One region of the Pseudoduganella sp. R-43 genome, then DNA from elsewhere that is predicted to be linked to it. Evidence: riboswitches for the same ligand, from Rfam matches in the RefSeq annotation. Region 1 holds a riboswitch; each other region holds the start of a gene.

Region 1 (5,056 bases):
ACACCAGTTGCCATCGTCAAGAGCGCCTACCGCCGCCGCGAAAATATTGTCTTCACCACCCTCGACAGCATGGCCGACGCCGACATTGGCATGCTCAGCACTGTCCTGATTGGCAACAGCAACACCTTCGTGCGCAACGGCCTGATGGTAACGCCGCGCGGCTACGCCAACAAGTACGACATGCAAGAGGGTGGCGCGACGCGCGAAGGTGAGCGTGCAGGCCGTTCCCTGTCGACAGGCCTGCTGGGATGGCTCGATACGCTGCGCGCCGAACACGAAGCCGGTGCCAGCATTGAAGAACTGGCAGCGCAGTACCGACTGCCCGCCGACTATATCCGCGCCACGCTCGACGAGCCGTGGGAAGCCGAGACCAGCACCGAAGCGGAAGGGAGCGAAGCATGAGCGACACCCCGGTAAAACCAAAGATCAGCAGCTACCACCGCCACCTGCTGATTTGCACCGGCCCGCGCTGCACTGCCGACGGCCAGTCGCAGGCCCTGTTCGACAGCCTGGGCGACAAGTTCAAGGCCGCGGGGCTGAATGAGGGCGAGCTGCGCGTGAAACGCAGCCGGGTAAGCTGCTTTGCGGCCTGCAAGGGCGGCCCGATCGTCTGCGTCCAGCCGGACGGCACCTGGTACTACAATGTCACTCCCGAGAACATGGACCGCATCATCGACCAGCACCTGTGCAATGGACAGGCCGTTGAGGAAATCGTGTTCCATCAACAGTGAGAGTAGAAGTGCAAAGCAGTTTTGACCAGGCAGCGATTGATGCCGTTTATCGTGTAATTGCCGAACGGCGCGACGTGCGCCACTTCGTACCTGGTGCAATCGATGAAGACCTCCTCATGCGCCTGTTAGCAGCGGCCCACCAGGCGCCAAGTGTCGGCCTGATGCAGCCCTGGCGCTTCATCCGCATCGAGAGCCCCGAGCTGCGCGAGCAGATGTATCGGCTGGTTGACGAAGAGCGCCGGGCCACCGGCGCCGCTCTTGGCGACCGCAACGAAGAGTTCATGCGGCTGAAGGTCGAAGGCATCCGTGACTGCGGCGAAGTGCTGGTGGCAGCCCTGATGGACCATCGCGAAAAGCACATCTTCGGCCGCCGCACCTTGCCCGAAATGGACCTGGCCTCGGCAGCCTGCGCTATCCAGAACATGTGGCTGGCCGCCCGCGTGGAAGGCCTTGGCATGGGTTGGGTCTCGCTGTTCGACCCGCTCAAGCTGGCTGCCTTGCTGGGCATTCCTGAAGGCGGCAAGCCGGTCGCCATCATCTGCCTCGGGCACGTCGCCGGCTTTTATCCCAAGCCGATGCTGGAACTCGAAGGATGGGCCATGCGCGGCAAGCTGGCCGACCTGGTTTATACCGACAGGTGGCAGGATAACAACAGTGCATAGCGTATAATCGCCGCCGTTTGGTGCCTCGCGCGCGTTCAAGCGTGCAGTTAAACGGGAAACACATGGCCGTGCTGGTTCAGCCGGCAGGCCAGGGTGTGCTGCCCCCGCAACGGTAAGCAAGCATCGTTCTCCAACGAAGGCCGTCTACACAAGCCACTGTGCGCAAGCATGGGAAGGCAAGACGGTTTGCCTTGCCAGCCCGGATACCGGCCAGACAGGTGGTGCACGCATCGGCGACGATGCGCGCGCTGTTCGGTCGCGCTCACGGGGAGGTGGGCGGGATTGCCGATTCAAACATCCATAATGAAAAAGAAACTGATCCCCATGGTCGCGGGGGCCTTGTGCGCTGTCGCGCAGGCACAAGAGCAAGAGACACCAGCCAGGGTGTACGTCGTTGGCCATCACTATGACAATGGCATTCGCACTTCCGACGCTGCCAGCGAAGGAACCATCACTTCGGCACTGATCGCCAACCGGCCTGCATTGCGGCCCGGCGAGATCCTTGAATTCGTGCCGGGCATGATCGTCACCCAGCACAGCGGCGACGGCAAGGCGAACCAGTACTACCTGCGCGGCTTCAACCTGGACCACGGTACCGACTTCGCCACCTTCGTCGACGGCATGCCGGTCAATATGCGCACGCACGGCCACGGCCAGGGCTATACGGACCTGAATTTCCTGATTCCAGAACTGGTTGGCCGCATCCGCTACCGCAAAGGCCCCTATTACGCAGACGAAGGCGATTTTGCATCGGCCGGCGCCGCGCATATGGGCCTGTCTGATAAGCTGAACGAAAATTTTGCATCGCTGACCGTCGGCGCGGATAACTATCGCCGCGGCGTAGTGGCGAATTCCACCGAGGTTGGCAACGGCAACCTGCTGTATGCACTCGATTTCGGCCACAACGACGGCCCTTGGCAGATGCCGGAAGCGTTCCACAAATCGACGGGTGTGCTGCGATACAGTTCGGGCAACAGCGCGGAGCGTTTCAGCATTACCGGCATGGCGTACAAGGCCGGCTGGCACGCGACCAGCCAGATCCCGCTGCGCGCGGTACAGGACGGACGGCTGGATGAATTCGGTGCGGCCGATCCGAGCGACGGCGGCCGCACCGCGCGCTACAGCCTTTCCGCCGAGTGGCGCAAGCGCGCGGGCGACACGCTGACGGAGGCGCACGCCTATCTGGTACGCAACGATCTCTCGCTGTACAACGACGTCACCTATTTCCTCGACGATCCGGTCAACGGCGACCAGGTGCTGCAGACGGAACGCCGCAAGATGACGGGTTTCGACCTGACCCAAACCTGGTTCGGTCAACTCGGCCAACGCTCGATGGAGAACAACATCGGCGTGCAGGGGCGCTTCGACCGCATTGCGCCAGTCGGGCTGTACGCAACGACGCAGCAGCAGGTGCGGCACCCGATCGCCGAATCGCGTGTTACCGAAGCGAGCATGGCCGCATGGTTCCAGAACACAGTGCAGTGGACGGACTGGCTGCGCTCCATTGCCGGCGTCCGCTACGACAGCTACCGCTTCAATGTCGGCAGCTCTATCGCGGAGAACAGCGGGAAGGTGAACGATCACATTGCATCACCCAAGATCTCCCTTGTGCTCGGGCCCTGGAGCAAGACGGAGTTCTTTGTGAACTACGGAGAAGGCTTCCACAGCAACGATGCGCGCGGTACCACGGCACGCCTGTCGCCACGCGAACGCGAGCCTGTCGATCCTGTCACGCCGCTGGTGAAAACGCGCGGTGCGGAAGTCGGCGCCCGCAGCGAGTTCGTGACCGGCCTGCAAAGCTCGGTCGCACTGTGGCGCCTGCGTTCCGGGTCCGAACTGGTATTTTCCGGCGATGCCGGCGACACGGCGCCGAGCCGAGCCAGCAAGCGTTCCGGCGTCGAGTGGAACAATCACTACGCCGCGACCAAGCACCTGCTGCTGGACTTCGACCTGGCCTATTCGCGTGCGCGCTACACCGAGTTCGACGCCGCCGGCGACCGTGTGCCGGGCGCTGTCGAGAAGGTGGCTTCGTTTGGCGCAACGCTGAACGACATCGGCCCATGGTCCGGCGCGTTCCAGCTGCGCTATTTCGGTCCGCGGCCGCTGATGGAGGACAACAGCGTTCGCTCGTCCAGCACGGCTATCGCCTACTTGCGCACCAGCTATCGCTTCGACCGCCGCTGGCAGCTGACGGCCGACGTGTTCAACCTGTTTGACCGCAAGGCGAGTGATGTCGACTACTACTACGCCTCACGCCTCGCGGGCGAACCGGCAGAAGGCGTGTCCGACATCCACTTTCACCCCGGCGAACCGCGCACGGTGCGTTTGACTTTGCGCGCCGTGTTCTGATCCGCCAGCCCGGCCAGATATGCGCACAGCATATCGGCCAGGCCGCCAGCGTAAGCCTTGATCTCCTTATCGGTACGGGGTTCCTGGGAAAACTGCTGGCCGACGGCGCTGAGAGTATCCATCACCAGGTCGCTTGCCAAGGTACGCTCCGCATTGGTGGCATTGGGCAGCACCTGGTCGATAAAAGTCCGGAACATCCGATCGCCGGAGGCTTTGGTTTCGATGGCCTCTGGCGCGTCGCGGTAAAGCGGCGCCGCGTCGTTCAGGGCCGTACGCACCGACGCTTCTTCACATTCCGAGCGCACAAAGGCATACACCAGCTTACGCAAGCGCTCCAGCGGCGGCTTCGCTGCATCCTGCAGGATATCCGACAGCATGGCCGACGTTTGCTGCCACTCGTCGCTTTGCAGGCGAAACAGGATCGAAGCCTTGTTGGGGAAGTACTGGTAGATCGAGCCCACGCTCACGCCCGCGCGCTCCGCCACGCGCGTTGTGGTGAAGCGGCGGGCGCCTTCTTTCGCCAAAACCTGAATAGCTGCCTGCAGAATTGCGCTGACGAGGTCATTTGAGCGGGCCTGTTTTGGCCTTCTTCGCGAGGAAACACGGGCGTTTTTGCTATCGGTCATGGCGGGTCCTGGGAACGCGAATATGAAATGTGAAGGATTATTCATATTATTCCTGCTCTTACACAAGAAAGGAATACCCAATGATTACCCTGACTTCCGCACCTGTCGCGCCCCTGCTGAACCGCCTGTTTGACGACGCCAAAAGCACACGGGTGCCTGCTATCGCCGCCTTCGCCGCACTGCCGGAAGAGGAGCGCGTGCGCATCATGAGCAGCAAGACCGGCTATCGCGAAATCTACGCGGACCTGAAAGACGCCGCGATCCCGGTGTCGCGCGAGACGGGCCTGCTGCTGTACATGTTGGCGCGCAACGCCAAGGCAAACGTGATCGTCGAATTCGGCACCTCATTCGGCATCTCGACCCTGCATCTGGCGGCAGCACTGCGCGACAACGGCGGCGGCCTGCTGATCACCACGGAGTTCGAGCCATCCAAGGCACAGCGCGCCCGCGAGAATCTTGAGGCAGGCGGCCTGCTTGACCTGGTTGAAATCCGCGAGGGCGACGCACTGGAAACTCTGCGCGCCGGCTTGCCGGAACAGATCGATCTACTGCTGCTTGATGGCGCCAAAGGCCTGTACTTCGACATCCTGCGCCTGGTGGAACACCGCCTGCGTCCCGGCGCGCTGATCATCGCCGACAATGCAGATTACTGCCCTGAGTACATGTCGGTGGTGCGCGAGCCGGACGG
Region 2 (5,056 bases), 720 kb from region 1:
CGGCAGTGAACAGGATGGGCACGATATTCGAAGCGCCCAGGCCGACCAGCACGAAGCCGGCCAGGGCCGCGGCCGGCGAAGGCGAGGCGACTGCCGTGAAGAAGCCGGCGGCGGCGCACAGGCCGCCCGCCAGCAGCACGCGGCGCCCGCCGAAACGGCGCACCACGCGGTCGCCCGTCAGGCGGCCGACGGTCATGGCGACGGCAAAGGCGGCATAACCGAGGCCGGCGCGGCCTTCCTGCAGGCCGCGTTCGGCGGTCAGGAACACGGCGCTCCAGTCCAGCATCGCGCCTTCGGCCAGGAAGACGATGAAGCACAGGACGCCGATAAAGATCACGGCGCCGTGCGGCATGACGAAGGTTGGCGTACTGCCGTCGCGCGCTTCCGGCTCGTGCAGCAAGTCGGGACTGGCGCGCCACAGCAGGATGGCGCTCACGGCGACGATAGCCAGGCACGCGCCCAGCGGGCCGCTGCCAAGCCACAGCAACAGGGCCATGCCGCCGGCGCCGGCGAAGCCGCCAAGGCTGAACATGCCGTGGAAACCGGACATCAGCGCGCCGCCGCTGGCCTTTTCGACAATCACCGCCTGCACGTTCATCGCCACGTCCATGGTGCCGAGCGAGGCGCCGAACACAAACAGCGCCAGGCCAAGCAGCAGCGGGGTTGGCGCCAGCGCCAGGGCCGGCAGCGACAGGCAGACCACCAGCGCCGACCACAGCACCACCTTGCGGCAGCCAAAGCGCGCCGCCAGCGCGCCGGTCAGCGGCATCGCCAGCAGCGAGCCCAGGCCGAGGCAAAGCAGCAGCAACCCAAGCGGGCCTTCCGCCAGTTGCAGGCGCTCCTTCGCGTACGGCACCAGCGGCGCCCAGGCAGACATGGCAAGGCCCGCAGTCAGGAAAGCCAGGCGGGTGGACAGGCGGTGGCGGTGGTCGATGGTTTGGTTCATGGCTGAAGATTCTAGCATGGAACCGTTTCCATTATGGTCCTTGAGCGTTGGCAGTCGATTATGATGTGCACTGCTCTTATCGCAAGGAACGAGGTATGGATCGGTTTCTGTGGACGCCTGGGAACGGGATTGACACGCTGGCCTTAGGCCGCTTGCGGGCGCATTTTCCAAAGCCGGCCGCTCCGATGGGCGAGGCCTGGTTCATGGGGGCCGAAAGGCGAATGTTCAGTGACTTGCTGGGAAACCTGGACGAGATTGCAGTGCGCGAACTGCAGGAATGTTTTGCTGAAATCGCCAGCGGTACCCGGTCATTCGGTCCGATGGAGGAATGGAAAACCTGGTACCACTACCTGCTTGCGGCGCTCCTGCCGCGCAGCCATGAGGCATGTTTTTCCTACCTGCTGGAATCGTTGATGACTGGGTTTATGGCCATTTACCCGAACGGCGTCTCTCGGGAGCCATACGAAGGCTTTCGGGAAGATGTGCTGCTAACCCTGGGACGGTGCATGATGGATGGCATGTGCTGGAACGGCACCGACATCGCTATCGGGAATATTCTGCGTCAATCAAACGACAACCCGAACCGTGTCTGGCTCTGGTGGGATGCCAGTGGAGATTTCTCCGCTTCGATGTTCTTCTGCCTGAAATATCTGCCTGAGTCTTTAGTCGAGCCTTGGCTGCGTTCCGTGTTCGATATCCCCTCACCGCACTGGCGCGCGCAGGTCGTCGTCTGGCTGGTTGGTGCGCATGGGATCCTGAACGACACAATGCGGTGGCCATCTGAATTTTCGCTGGAAGCCCGACCATACATCGGTTGGGAATGGAGTCATTGTCTCGAGGCCCGGCTGACGGTTGTAGACGACAGCGGCGCGCCGCCGGTAGCGGCGCTTGTCCCTGAGGCTGCCCGAACGGCAACGCTGGACGTGGTTCGATCGTACTTCAGCGAAGATCGATTCCTGGAATGGGTCACTTGCATTGCGACTGTTCCATATCTGGAAGCGGAACTGGCTGAAATTCCTTCGACATTCGCAACGCTCTACGTTCGCTAGCGGCTCACGGACAGGTTTCGCGTTCCAGCACCGCGAGCCACGTCATCGCCTGTTCCCGACTCTCGCCGCACATTTCGGCCGAAGGCTGCAGGCCGCCGCAGAAGGCCGGGCGTTCCGGCTTGCCGAAGATCTTGCAACGGTTATCGTCGCCCAATTGGACGCAGCGCACCCCGGCCGGTTTGCCGTTCGGCATTCCGGGAATCGGGGACGTAATCGAGGGCGCCGTGCAGCAGGCGCCACAGGCTGGGCGGCATTGGAAACTCATGGTGGGCCAGTATTTTACAGCTTCGGCCAACCCAGCCAGCGCATGGCCTGCTCGCGCGACTCACCGCACACTGCTTCGTCGGCCCTGAATTCCACGCACACGAGGGGGCGTTCGGGCAAGCCATACAGCTTGCAGCGCATGTGCGAATCGAGCTGGATGCAGGGCACGCCTGCCGGTTTGCCTTCAGGCATGCCGGGAATCGGGCTGGAGATCGCGGGCGCCGTACAGCAGGCGCCGCATTGTGGACGGCACGGGATCGGGGTGCGGTTCACAGCCGTGCGGGCGGCTTTGCCTTGCTAATGGATAACGTGGTGCGTGCGGCCGCCGAAGGCCTTGAGGGCGTCGGACAGCGACACTTCAATCTGTCCCAGGTGGGCGTCAGCCAGCACCCAGGGCTCGCCGTCCGCGGCATGGCGCTTGGCCACTTCACGTTCGACCATGGCCGCCATGCGCTCATGCAGCACTTGCTGGTAGCGCGGCGAATCCGGATTCCCAGCCTGGGCACGGGCATACATATCGGCCCCTTCCCAGAGTTCCTGGATGCGCTCATCCGCAAGTCCGGAGGCGGCTGCCAGGACTTGTAATGTTGTCTTGTTATGCATTTTTACTCTCCCAGACACGTTCTTTGACGCGTACTTAGCAGTAAATACCTAATTCTCACGAATTACCAATCATTTCTAAGAAGTGGATCTTTATAACAACAGTCGTTGCTCTTCTGGCTAGATTGTTGGCCAAGTGCAGTCTGTTAGAATGACGCACGTTATGTGATTGGTGCCTTCCTGCAAGCCTGCCGGGAGGTGAAACGGGAAGCCGGTGCCGCGCGGGATAGCCATCTTGCGCCAGTCCGGCGCAGCCCCCGCTGCTGTAAGCCGGACGAAGCTGACCAACGCCACTGTGCATCGCACGGGAAGGCCAGGCCAGCGGAGGAAGAAGGCGAGCCAGAAGACCGGCCGGTCACTTTTGATTGTGCGAAGCCCGGGGTGTGGTTTTGCGTGCTCGGAATCCTGCTGTGCCTACCACTACCTTTGCCCGGACCATTGTGGTCCTGCTATGTGCGTTCGCTTGCGCGCGTGCCAACGCCGCCGTGCTGTTTGCCATCGTGACCGAACGCGCTGCGCCTGTCGCCATCGAGGCGGCCCATCGCCACCTGGCCGGCCATCCCCAGGACCGTATCGTGTTGCGCACGCCCGCGCAATGGATGGCGGCCGACGACAAGCAAGCCGCCCAGTGGCTGGCGCAGGCGGACAGCATCCTGGCCGTATCGCTGTTCGGCGACCCGGCCCGGCGCCTGAAGGAATTCTTGCCGCGCCATGCCCGCCCGCAGGCCAGCGTGCTGGCCATGAATGGCGAGGCCACGCTTAGCCTGCTGTCGCGCGGACGGCAGGGCAGCTTGCAGGGCTTTTCGCCTGAAACGCTGCGCCAGCTCTCGACCGAGCAGCCGCCGGAAGCGGCACTGCAGGCAGCCAGGGCGCGACCGGCGGCAGGCCAGTGGCTGGCTGCGCGCCAGGTCTGGCAGGCCGGTGGCCGCGACAACACGGCAGCGCTGCTTGCGCACCTGCTCGACCCCTCGCGCGCCCTGGCCGAGCCGCAGCCGGAACCGACGCTGCGCCTGCGCGCCGGCCAGCGCGAACTGCACGACGCGGCGGCATGGGGCAGGGCGGCGCAGCTAGGCCTGCAGGCGCGTCCTACCGTGGTAGTGCTGGACCTGTCGAACATGGATGGCACGGTGCCCGATGCCGTCTGCAAGCAAGTCGAACGCATTGGCCAGCAATGCGTGCAGGTGCTGCCGCGCTGGGGCGGCGCCTCGCGCGAGGCGCTTGAGCGCTTGCCGGAACTGATTGCGCCTGCCGTGCCGGCCGCCATGGTGGTGCTGCAGGACTTTGTGGTGGGCGCCGCCGAAGGGCGCGAAGCCGTCAGCGAGGCATTCAAGAAGCTCGATATCCCGCTGTTCAAGGCGATCCGGCTGTCCGACCGCACCGCCATGCAATGGCGCTTGTCGCCGGACGGCTTGCCGCCTGATTCGGTGCAGTACCGCGTGGCGCTACCCGAGCTGCAGGGCATCGGCCAGCCCATCGTGGTGGCGGCACTGGGCGAGCCGCAGCGCGACAAGCTGACCGGCATCGAGAATCGCCCGCCGGTAGTACTGGCGGCGGAAGCGGAGCGCCTGGCTGCGCGCGTCGAGCGCTGGCTGGCCTTGCGCGCCAAATCCAACCGCGACAAGCGCGTGGCGCTGGTGTACTACAATCACCCGCCGGGCCGCCAGAACATCGGCGCCGACAACCTTGATGTGCCGGCTTCGCTGTTCGACATGCTGCACGCCCTGAAGGACGCCGGCTACACGGTCGGCGAATTGCCGGCCACGCCGGAAGCGCTGCTTGACCGCATCATGGCGCACGGCGTCAACCTGCCTGAGGACCGCGGCGCCTTGCGTGAACTGGCGGGCTCCGTGAACAGCGTCAGCGCCGCCGATTATGCGAAGTGGTTCGCGACGCTGTCGCCGCGCGTGCAGGGAGAAATGACCAGCGGCCTGCTGGGCCGCTTGCACGCCGACGTGCTGGAAGCGGAAGCTGCCGGCGAATGGGCACTCGGCCGCAAGCAGGCGGAAGTCGTGATCAAGGAACTGCAGCACCTGGTGGAGGGCGCCGATCATCCGCAGCGCGAGGCGGCGATCCGCGACCTGGCTGCGCTGTCCGATGGCTATGCGGGCTGCCTGCAGGCGAAGGCGCCGCGCCGCTGCGCTGCGCTGGAGCCGCTGCGACGCCGGGTCGCGTCCTACGGCATCGAGGGCTTGAAGGG
Region 3 (5,056 bases), 1.9 Mb from region 1:
GAAAGCCGCCGTAGTCGTAGATCATCGGCGGCCTGGCCGACGATGAAACGAGGAAGTCGCGTCCCTCCCAATGGGCGGTGACGACCAGCAGGGCCTTCGGCTTGCCGCCGGCCTGGCGCGGCAAGTCGCGCAGCGATGCATCGAGTTGGTCGTAAGCGTTGCCGAACTGGTCACGCATCCAGGGCCATGGGCCGCCGCCGTGGGACAGGAAGAAGGTGGGCAAGGTAGTCATGCCCACCAATATACTCTGGTCAGCGATTCGTTGCAGACAGCGACATCAGCGCAAACAGGCGGGCGGCGCGCATCCACGCCATCGCCAGGGCGATCAGCTGTGCCAGCACGAACGCAGCTACCAATAGCGCGGCATTGCTGCCGGCCACATTCAGCCGTGCCACTGCCAGCACGGCCGCCAGCAGCAGGCCGCCCGCAGTCAGCGCCGTGTAGGCGCCCAGCATGGCCACGGGCCGGCGCAAGAGAAGCTTGACGCCCCGCCACCAGGCCTTGACGGCAGACGTGCGGCGGCGGTCGATCGCCAATTGGGCGCGCCCGGCATCGAGCGTCAGGTTGGTCAGCGCCACCAGCAGGGCTGTGACGACCGTGGCTGCCAGCTGCCAGCGTGCCGCATCGGCTTCCAGTACTGCCTTGCCGGCATAGTTCTCGGCAGCTTCCGCCAGCGCACCGCCCAGTGCAAACGCCACGCCCAGCGGCACGATCGCCCACAGCAGCATGCGGAACATGCGCGGGTATTCGGCGACCCCGCCTGCGCACAGTTCGCGCAAGGTGGCGGTTTGCTGCGCACGGCCGGCAGTGACGATGGCGCTGGTCAGGAACGGCGACAGAAGCAGGGTCAGGACCAAGGCAGCGATGCCGCCGGCTTGCAGCGAAACGGCGTTGCGCCGCAGTTCGGCGGATATGTCGGTGAAAGCGAGGCCGTCGAGCGCGCGCGCCAGTTCGGGGGCGCGCACCGAGTTGTCCAGCAGCGGCGCCAGGCTATTCCAGATGGGCAGGGCCAGCAGGGCTGTCGGCAGCAGCATGGCGATCAGCCAGATCAGCATCAGGCGCCATTGCAGGGCGGCGCGGGCGGCGTGTTTGAGGTTGGTCGTCAGCTTCATACAGTGGCGATGAAAGAGAGCAGGGTCTGGATGATGGCGGCCAGGTCGAAGGTCCAGCGGCGCGACGCGCTGCCGTCCTTCTTCAGGGTGCGGCTGTCATCGAGCTTGCTGACGTCGAGCAGGTGTTTGCCCTCAGGGTCGAGCTGGGCGGATACCGCTTTCACGGGCTTGGTCCACTCGTAGGTATGCCAGCGCTGTTCGCCGCCCCAGAATACGGTCTCCTTGGTGCCATCGGCAAACGTGACCACCAGCGTCTGCAGGACATCGGCGCCGCGCCGGCGCACGGTGACCCGCGTCAGGTAGGGGAACGGGCCGGTGCCTGGCTTGGCTTCCGGGTTGGCCTTTTCCCATGCATCGCGCAGCTGTTCGACGTGCTTGTCGACCTGCTCTTCGCTCAAGTCGGCAAGCTTGCCGCCCTTCATTTGCCGGCCCGGCAGTGGCAGCACCTCTTCGCTGGTGAAGGAGGAAATGCGGTCGTCCACGCGCGTGGTGGCATAGACCTGCTGCGCGAAGACGGTTTCCACCAGCTGGCGCTGGCCGCTGACTTCTGCCAGCGTCTCACGGAAATCAGCCACGCTTGGGTGGCGGAATTTCCAGCGGCGGTAATACTCCTTGAAGGCGCGCTCCATGGTTTCCTTGCCCAGCTGCGCTTCCAGGTCGTGCATGACCAGTGTGGTGCGCGAATACACCGGGCCAATGCCTTGCAGGCGGGTATAGGCATTCTGGCCCAGCGGGTCGGATGGCTCGTCACGCGGCGTGCCCTGGCGTTCGAACTCGAAGCCCTTGATGGTGGGCGCAAATCCGATCGCGCGCAGGAACGGCGTCGTGAGGTAGGCCTTGCGGCCCGTATCGCGCAGCATGCGCTGGTTCCAGTACTCGTTCAGGCCTTCGTCCAGCATCGGCTCTTCGAACTCGTTGCTGGCGAGGATGCCGTAGAAGTAGCCATGGCCGAATTCGTGAATGGTGACGAAATCCAGCGCCGCCGATGCGAACGTGCCCGGCTTCAGGCCGGCAAAGTTGTCGACAGTGAAGAAGGTGGGGTACTCCATGCCGCCCGCTTCGCTGGCGTTATGCGGAGGAATGACCACAGTCACGGTTTTGTACGGATAGGGGCCGAGGGTCTTCGAGAAGTAGTCCAGCGAATCCTTGGTGGCCTGCAAGGCAGGCGCCGCGTTGGATGCGAATTCCGGCGGATAAAGCACGGTGATCTTCACTTGCGGGCTGCCGGGCCCGGTCCAGGTGCCGGTCAGCGGTGCCGCAGTGCGCTTGTCGGCGGTCCACGCGAAATCGTGCACGTCGCCCTGCACGAAATGGTGGGTCAGCTTGCCGTCCTTTTCCTGCGGGGCGCCCTGCAGTTCGCCGGTGGCTCCCACGGTATATTCCCTGGGGACGGTGAGCTTGACGTCATAGCTGCCAAAGTCCGCGTAATACTCGGATTCCGCGTGGTATTCATGCGCGTTCCAGCGCACCGCGGTGGCGCCCCGTTCGCCCGGCAGTTCCAGCACGGCGATCTTGGGGAACCATTGCGCCACCAGGTGGAAGCTGTCGAAGTAGCCGCTGCGCGCCATCACGCGCGGAAGCTGGTCGAAAAAGGCGATATCGAGCGTGGTGCTGGCGCCCGCTGCGACAGCCTGCGGCAGGTCAAGGCGCACCACGGTCTGGTCGGCCGCCGGGCCGCCGTCGGGATGCACGAAAGTCCACGGCACCTTGGCGCCGCCTTGCTGCACGCTGCGCAATTCCGTGTAGCCCCATTCTCCATCTTTGCTCAGGGCGCTGTTGCGAATGCCGCTGCCGGTTTTGCGCTCCTCGGTGTGGAATGTGCTGTAGCCGTTCTGGAAGGCATTCAGGTACAGGTGCAGGTAGACGCTGCGCACCGGTTCGGCGCTGCGGTTGCGCCAGGTCAGGCGCTGCTTGCCGTCGATGGTGTGCTTGACCGGGTCCAGGCTGGCTTCGATCTGGTAGTCCACCACGCGGTCGGACAGCGTGGCCTCCTGGCCGGTGCGGATGCCGCCCCAGGCGCCGGGAGCGCTGGGCTGCATGACGGCGGCCGCCTTGGCTGGCGCCAGTGCGATGCCGCTACCGGCTTCCGGCACGGTGGCGGACGTCGCGCCACCGGCCCACAGGCTGGCCTGGACCGCGACCCCGCCCAACAGGGCGGCCGCGGCCAAAAGGTGAGTGATGCGCATAAGACTCCATTGGGTTTTTTGCAACACCAAAATATAGCCCGGGTGGCGGCCGATTGCCAAACTTTTATGCCAACTTTAACCGGCGTATAATGGCGGCGCCTTGGTGCCCGCCTCCTGTTCATGGAGGCAGTTAAACGGGAAACGCAATGTGCTGCCCCCGCAACGGTACGCAAGCGCCGTCATTGAGACGGCAGGCCGCGCCAATTAGCCACTGCTGCTGCAGGAAGGTGGCCCGGTCAGTCTTGCCAGCCCGGATACCGGCCAGGGAGGTGGAAGCGCGCCCGCGCAGGGTTCGTCTTCTGTGGATTCCGGCTGCGGGGACGCAGGCGGATACTCTTTCTACTGATTTGCCATGACCTTCATCACTTCGCGCTGCGCCGTTGCCGCAGCGGTTGCCCTGTGCTTTGCCGCAGCGGCCCAAGCCCAATCGAACACCGTTGTCGTTTCCGGTTCCCGCTTCGCCAGCGATCCGTCGCTGCTGCCGATCGGCGCCACCACCATCACCGCGGCCGACATCCGCCGCGCCGGCGTGTCCGACGTCAACCAGGCGATCCGCAAGATCGGCGGCGTGTACGGCCGCCAGAGCCTGACCGGCAGCCCCGACTTCGGCCTCGACCTGCGTGGCTTCGGCACCAACAGCGACCAGAACGTGGTGATTGTGCTGGATGGCGTGCGCCTGAACGAAAACGAGCTGTCCAGCGCAACCCTGTCCACCATTCCGATCGACATGGTGGAGCGCATCGACATCATGCGCGGCGGCGCCAGCGTGCTGTATGGCGAAGGCGCCACCGGCGGCGTGATCCAGATCACCACCAAGCGCCCGCAAGCCGGCGAGCGCAGCGGCAATATGTTCACTGAGCTGGGCCAGTTTGACAGCGGCGAGGTGCGCGCCAGCGTGGCACAGGGCTTCGACGGCTTTGCCTTCGACGCGTCGGCCGGCCACCAGCGCTCCGACAACTACCGCGACAACAATGAATTCAAGCAGTCGCGCCTTAACGGCGGCGTGAAGTTCAGCACCGGCGTGGGCAGCTTCTCGCTGCGTGCCGACATCGCGCGCCAGGACCAGCGCTTCGCCGGCAGCCTGACGGAAGCGCAATTCAACGCCAATCCGCGCCAGACCCTGACCCCGAACGATTTCGGCAAGCTCGATAGCGACCGCTATACCGCCGCCTGGGAGCACAAGGTAGGCGCTTTCGACCTGGCTGCGGAGCTGTCGCATCGCAAGAAGGAAGCGGAAGCCACTTACTTCAGTCCATGGGGCGTTTCCAGCTCCGCCTACGACACGAAGCAGACCCAGTTCTCGCCGCGCGTGCGCCACCTTGGCCAGTTCGACGGCATGCTGAATGAACTGGTCGCCGGCTTTGACTTCGGCCGCTGGAACCGCGTCACCACCGCGTCCTTCTCCGCCGCCGACGCCAGCCAGCGCAGCAAGGCTTTCTACCTGCGCGACGAAATGAAGTTCTCCGGCCCGCAGCAATTCCGCCTGGCCGCCGGCGTGCGCCGCGAACTGTTCGACAAGGATTCGATCGATCCAGTGCCATTCACCACCGCCACCTACAGCGTGAAGCAAGCCAACAACGCCTGGGAAGTGCAGGGCAGCATGCTTGCCGCGCCGGGCCTGACAGCGTGGGCCAAGATTGGCCAGAGCTACCGCGTCGCCAACTCCGACGAGAACGGCTTCACTCCGCAGGCCAACAAGCCGCTGGAAACCCAGACTTCGCACGATGTTGAAATCGGCCTTGGTTATGCGCAGGGCGC
Region 4 (5,056 bases), 430 kb from region 1:
GCGCCGACAGCACGGTTTCGATCACGGAGTACGAGAAGGCATCGCTGCGGGCCTGCGCCAGGAAGGCGCGCTTGAGCGCCAGTTCCTGCAGCGGCCATTCGCCAAGTGCGCGGCGGTCGATACTGACATGGCCGGCTTCCGGCTGGCGCAGTCCGGCCAGGGTGCGCAGCAGGGTGCTCTTGCCGGCGCCGTTGCGGCCGATCACGCTCCAGCATTCGCCGTCGCCGACCTGCCAGTCCAGCCTGTCGACCAGGGTGCGCTTGCCCATGGCAAGGCGTAGTTGATGGGTGCCGATCATCTTATTTCCTCAGCCGGTGCAGTTGGTACAGGAAGACCGGCGTGCCCACCAGCGCAGTGACCACGCCCGCAGGCAGTTGCTGCGGCGCGATGATGGTACGCGCCACAGTATCGGCCAGCACCAGGTAGGCGCCGCCGACCAGCGCGGCGCTTGGCACCAGCAGGCGATGGTCGGGGCCGAAGGCGAACCGGCAAGCGTGCGGCACGATCAGGCCGACGAAGCCGATGCTGCCCGCCGTTGTTACAGCACTGGCGGTCAGCAGGCCGGAACAGAAGAACAGGCCCTTGCGCAGCGCGCTCACGCGGATGCCCAGGGTGGCTGCCGCTTCCGCATGCAGCGCCATCACGTTCAGCGAACGTGCAGCGCGCAGGGCGAACGCCATCCCGCCGGCCAGCACAATCCACGGCAGCCAGCGGATCGGGGAACCGGACAGGTCGCCGATCAGCCAGAAAACCATGGTGCGCAGGCGGCTTTCCGGCGCAATCGACAGCATCAGGGTGACCAGGGCGATGCAGCCCGAAGACAGGATCACCCCGGTCAATAGCAGCAGGGCAGTGCCGCCTTCCGCGGCGGTGCCACCGCGCAGGTCGCGCCGCGCCAGGAAGTACAGCATCATCGATACCACGACCGCGCCGGCGAAGGAGGCGGCATCCACCATCCACGCCGCGCACATGAACAGCAATGCCGCCAGTGCGCCAACCGATGCGCCGGACGAAATGCCCAGCACATAAGGGTCGGCCAGCGGATTGCGCAGCAAGGCCTGCATCATCACGCCGGCCAGCGACAGGGAAGCGCCGGTGACAAACGCCGTCGCCGCGCGTTCGGCGCGCAGGCCTAGCAGGTGGCCAGGCAATGAGGTCGGTTGCCCGCTGATGAACTCCCGCAGCGCGCCAGGCATGTCGCCCAGCGGGATGCTGACCGAACCGATCATGCCGGCAGCAACCAGGCTGGCCAGCGATAACAGCACCAGCAGGATGATGACGGTGACGGCGCGCATGCGCAGGTTGGCGGAAAGTGGATGCATAGCGGGCAGCTTATCTCATTTATTTGTAGCTGAAGCGCAGGCCGGCATACACGGTGGAACCGGCGGTGGCGTAATTGCGCGCCAGTTCATAGTGTTTGCCGGCCACGTTGTTCCAGCGCAGGGTGGCAGTCCAGGAACGGTCGAATTCCCAGGCCGCATACAGGTTCAGCAAGCCGTAGCCGCCCAGGCGGTTGCGGTTGGCCGTATCGTCGAAACGGTAGCCGGAAAGCTGCCACTCGGCGCCGGTACTCAGGCTGCCCGCAGTATATTCCAGCGCTAGGTTGCCGTGGCGCTTGGCGCGGCGCACCAGCAGCTTGCCGCTGATGTCGTCCTGCGGGTTCTGCAGGTCGGCGCTCGCGGACAGCGTGAAATTGCTGCCCAGCTGCTGGCGTGCCGACAGGGAGATGCCTTCCAGCGTGGCCTGGTTGACGTTGTAGGCGCAGCCAAAGCGGAAGCCGGGCAGCGGACAAGGGGCGATGTTCACCAGCAGGTCGGTCAGCTTGTTGCGGTATGCCACGGCGCCCAGCGCTGTGCCGCCCTGTTCGAAGTGGACGCCTATTTCGCGGTTGCGGCCTTCTTCCGGGCGATTGGCCGGCAGGCCGTAGCCGGGGTAGTACAGCTCATTGAACGTCGGCGCGCGGAAGCTGGTGCCGTAGCTGGCGTTGACGCGCAGGCCCGGCGTGATGCGGTAGCCGTAGCCCAGCGAGCCGGTACTCTTCGAACCATACTGCGAGCTGTCGTCGTTGCGGGCGGCGGCGGCCAGCAGGTGGTCGCCGCGCTTCATGTTGTAGCTGGCGGCCCAGGAAGTGGTGCTGCGCTCACGCACCAGGGCGGCGGTGTTGGATTCGATTTCTTCCTTGCGGTGTTCGGCCAGCAGCTGCAGGCTGTCGGTGCCCAGCGCGATATCGTTCTGCCAACTGAACTGGGTCTGCTTGGTATCGATCTGGCTGGCGGTGGCGGCAAAGCTGCCGGACTTGTCGCGCGATTGCGCGGCTTGCGTCGTCATCTGCCAGGCGTCGCTCAGGCGGTTGCGCGAGTAAAGCGCGGCGGTGTCGAGCTTCTGCGTGCTCCAGGCGCGCACCTTGGTGCCGCTATCGTAATCCGCTTCCTGGTCGCTATGCAGGAACTGCACGCCCAGCTCGTGGCCGGGCGCGACCTGCCAGGCCAGTTGGCCGTTGGCGTGCTTGCGGTCGTAGCCGTCGTCATCGCTGTTGTAGCTGGAGCTGGCCGGCAGTGTGGCGGAGAAGCCGCCGGAGCGTTCCTTGCCCGCGCTGAGGGCATAGTTGAAGGCGCCGGCGCTGCCGGCAATGCCTGCGGTGCCGGATCGGGTGCCGTAAGTGCCTGCCAATACGCCGGCATCGATCGCCGGGCTGCCGTGGCCATTCTTCGTGAAGATCTGCACCACGCCGCCGATGGCATCGGCGCCGTACAGGGTGCTCAACGGGCCGTACACGACTTCGATATGGTCGACGGCGGACAGCGGAATGGCATTCCAGGCGGCCGCGCCGCTGCTGGCGGAGCCGATGCGTACGCCGTCGATCAGGACGATGACCTGGTTGCCGTTGGAGCCGCGCAGGAACACGCTGGCATTGGTGCCCGGTCCGCCGTTGCGGCTCACTTCGATGCCGCGCTGGCGCTGCAGCAGTTCGGTGATGGAGCCGGCGCCGCTGCGCGCGATTTCCTCTGGGCCGATGCTGAGCGTGTCGCTGATGATGTCGCGTGCTGCTTGCGGCGTGCGGGTGGCGGTGATCAGCACGGAATTCAGTACGGCAGCCTGGGTTTGTGCTTCGACGGCAGGTGCGGCAACGGCCAGTGCCAGCGACGCGATGGCCGCTTGCCGGGTAAGGGGAAAGGACATGACAACTTTCGTAACGAGCCGCCGGCCCACGTCCCCGTAAGCCGGCATGAACAGGAACGGGCGCAGGGCGCGTTCCCACCTGGTCTGGCCGGTATCCGGGCTGGCAAGTCTGGCGGCCTGGCCTTCCCATGCTTGCGCACAGTGGCCGGGAGGTCGCTGCCGCACATTGAAGGCGGCACTTGCTTACCGTTGCGGGGGCAGCACACGTTGGCTGTCAGGGACAGCGCCGTGTTTCCCGTTTAACTGCATTCGAGAATTCGATTGCGGGCACCAAAACCCCGCCATTATACGGACTTGGCTGGCCAGGACAAGCGAAGGATCCCGCAATACTTGATGTGGTTTGGCCTGGCGGCCGCCTGCTGCAAGGGCTCACCGGCGGCGATGGCCGCCATCAGGCGCATGGTGCCGGCGTGGCAGACGACAATGGCGTCGTGCTGCAACTCATCGAGGAAGGACTGCACGCGGCGCGCCACCTCGCGCACGGTTTCTCCGCCGCCAGGGCGGTAATCGAGCAGGTCGGCGGCCCAGGCATCGACCTCGGCGCGCGCGACGTCGGGCCAGCTGCGCAGCTCCCAGGCGCCGAAATCCATTTCCACCAGGCGCGGGTCGGACGTGAAGGCGCCCAGCAGGGAGGCCAGGGCCGTGCAGCGCCGCAGGGGGCTGGAGTACAGGCGGTAGCCGCGGGCGAGGGCGCTGGCCAGTTGCGGCGCCAGGGCGGCGTGGCCGGCGGCCAGGGCGTCCGCTGCTGCCGGAATGTCGCTGCTGCCGTAGCACAGGCCGGGCGCGACATCGGGCTGCGGATGGCGGACGAGGATCAGTTCCACATGCAAGCCAGTGCCGCGACGTAGAACACGGCTTCGGTCAATTGCTGGACAGCGCCAAGGCAGTCGCCGGTATAGCCGCCCAGGCGTTGCCGGAACTTGCGCGCCAGGCAGAGCGTCGCCAGCAGCATGCCGGCCAGGCCGGCGCCCAATGCAGCCGGCGGCAGCCAGCCCACGACCAGCGCGCCCGCCGCGGGCAGCGCGGCCGTCAGCGTCGCGATGGCGAACTCGCCGCCGCGCATTTCCTGCGCCAGCGGCTTGGCCTTGCCCTCCGCGCGCGCATACTCCATGCGCCAGATCAGCGAACAGGCCATGAGGCGCGACAGCGGATGGGCCGCCAGCAGGGCGCCAAGCACCGCCAGCTTCGGCATGCTGGCCAGCGCCGCCACCTTGGTTGCCAGCATCAGGCCGATGCCGATGGCTCCATACGCGCCGATGCGCGAATCCTTCATGATCTCCAGCACGCGCTCGCGCGTGTGACCGCCGCCCAGGCCATCGCAGCTATCGGCAAAACCGTCCTCGTGGAAGGCTCCGGTGGCATAGATGCCGGCGGCCGTGGAAAGCAGCACGGCAAGCAGCGGCGGCAGCACCAGCGCCGCCGCCGCGTACACTCCGCCCGCAATCGCCGCCACCACCAGTCCCACGGCAGGGAAGTAGCGCGAGGCATGGTGCAGCCAGGCCGGCTCGAAACCGACCCAGCGAGGAATAGGCAGGCGCGTGAAGAATTGCAGTGCGATGAAGAACAGGCGCAACTGCTGCATGGGCGCTTACTCGGACTTCTCGCTGACCTGGGCCGACTCGAAAGTCGCCATCTGGTTCAGGAAGTTGACGGCGGCATGCAGCAGCGGCACGGCCAGCGCGGCGCCTGTGCCTTCGCCCAGGCGCAAACCGAGGTTCAGCAGCGGGCGGCCGCCAAGGAAGTCCAGCATGCGCTTGTGGCCATTCTCGTCGGAGCAATGCGAGAACACGCAGTAATCCAGCACCGCCGGCTGCACGCGCGACGCGACCAGCAGGGCGCTGGTGACGATAAAGCCGTCAACCAGCAGCACCATGCG

What was found. A riboswitch is a leader RNA that binds a small molecule or an ion and turns the genes downstream of it on or off. The one in region 1 is predicted to bind cobalamin.
Region 2: another riboswitch for cobalamin. It lies ahead of ACN9M3_RS29440 (cobaltochelatase subunit CobN); the one in region 1 lies ahead of ACN9M3_RS01600 (TonB-dependent receptor).
Region 3: another riboswitch for cobalamin. It lies ahead of ACN9M3_RS10225 (TonB-dependent receptor); the one in region 1 lies ahead of ACN9M3_RS01600 (TonB-dependent receptor).
Region 4: another riboswitch for cobalamin. It lies ahead of ACN9M3_RS30700 (TonB-dependent receptor domain-containing protein); the one in region 1 lies ahead of ACN9M3_RS01600 (TonB-dependent receptor).

The regions. Positions count from the first base shown of each region.
Region 1 covers NZ_CP183988.1:343,379-348,434, forward strand. Annotated here, with positions in the region: gene cobJ (precorrin-3B C(17)-methyltransferase) at 1-402, shown strand, start outside; gene ACN9M3_RS01590 ((2Fe-2S) ferredoxin domain-containing protein) at 399-731, shown strand; gene bluB (5,6-dimethylbenzimidazole synthase) at 740-1,393, shown strand; cobalamin riboswitch at 1,396-1,622, shown strand; gene ACN9M3_RS01600 (TonB-dependent receptor) at 1,697-3,742, shown strand; gene ACN9M3_RS01605 (TetR family transcriptional regulator) at 3,691-4,413, opposite strand; gene ACN9M3_RS01610 (O-methyltransferase) at 4,449-5,056, shown strand, end outside.
Region 2 covers NZ_CP183988.1:6,428,424-6,433,479, reverse strand. Annotated here, with positions in the region: gene ACN9M3_RS29465 (MFS transporter) at 1-946, opposite strand, end outside; gene ACN9M3_RS29460 (hypothetical protein) at 1,042-1,995, shown strand; gene ACN9M3_RS29455 (YkgJ family cysteine cluster protein) at 2,000-2,260, opposite strand; gene ACN9M3_RS29450 (YkgJ family cysteine cluster protein) at 2,275-2,517, opposite strand; gene ACN9M3_RS29445 (hypothetical protein) at 2,557-2,862, opposite strand; cobalamin riboswitch at 3,013-3,229, shown strand; gene ACN9M3_RS29440 (cobaltochelatase subunit CobN) at 3,270-5,056, shown strand, end outside.
Region 3 covers NZ_CP183988.1:2,234,700-2,239,755, forward strand. Annotated here, with positions in the region: gene ACN9M3_RS10210 (DODA-type extradiol aromatic ring-opening family dioxygenase) at 1-232, opposite strand, end outside; gene ACN9M3_RS10215 (hypothetical protein) at 252-1,112, opposite strand; gene ACN9M3_RS10220 (M1 family metallopeptidase) at 1,109-3,298, opposite strand; cobalamin riboswitch at 3,383-3,578, shown strand; gene ACN9M3_RS10225 (TonB-dependent receptor) at 3,651-5,056, shown strand, end outside.
Region 4 covers NZ_CP183988.1:6,712,636-6,717,691, reverse strand. Annotated here, with positions in the region: gene ACN9M3_RS30710 (ABC transporter ATP-binding protein) at 1-298, opposite strand, end outside; gene ACN9M3_RS30705 (FecCD family ABC transporter permease) at 300-1,322, opposite strand; gene ACN9M3_RS30700 (TonB-dependent receptor domain-containing protein) at 1,342-3,180, opposite strand; cobalamin riboswitch at 3,250-3,470, opposite strand; gene ACN9M3_RS30695 (histidine phosphatase family protein) at 3,465-4,004, opposite strand; gene ACN9M3_RS30690 (adenosylcobinamide-GDP ribazoletransferase) at 3,995-4,762, opposite strand; gene cobT (nicotinate-nucleotide--dimethylbenzimidazole phosphoribosyltransferase) at 4,769-5,056, opposite strand, start outside.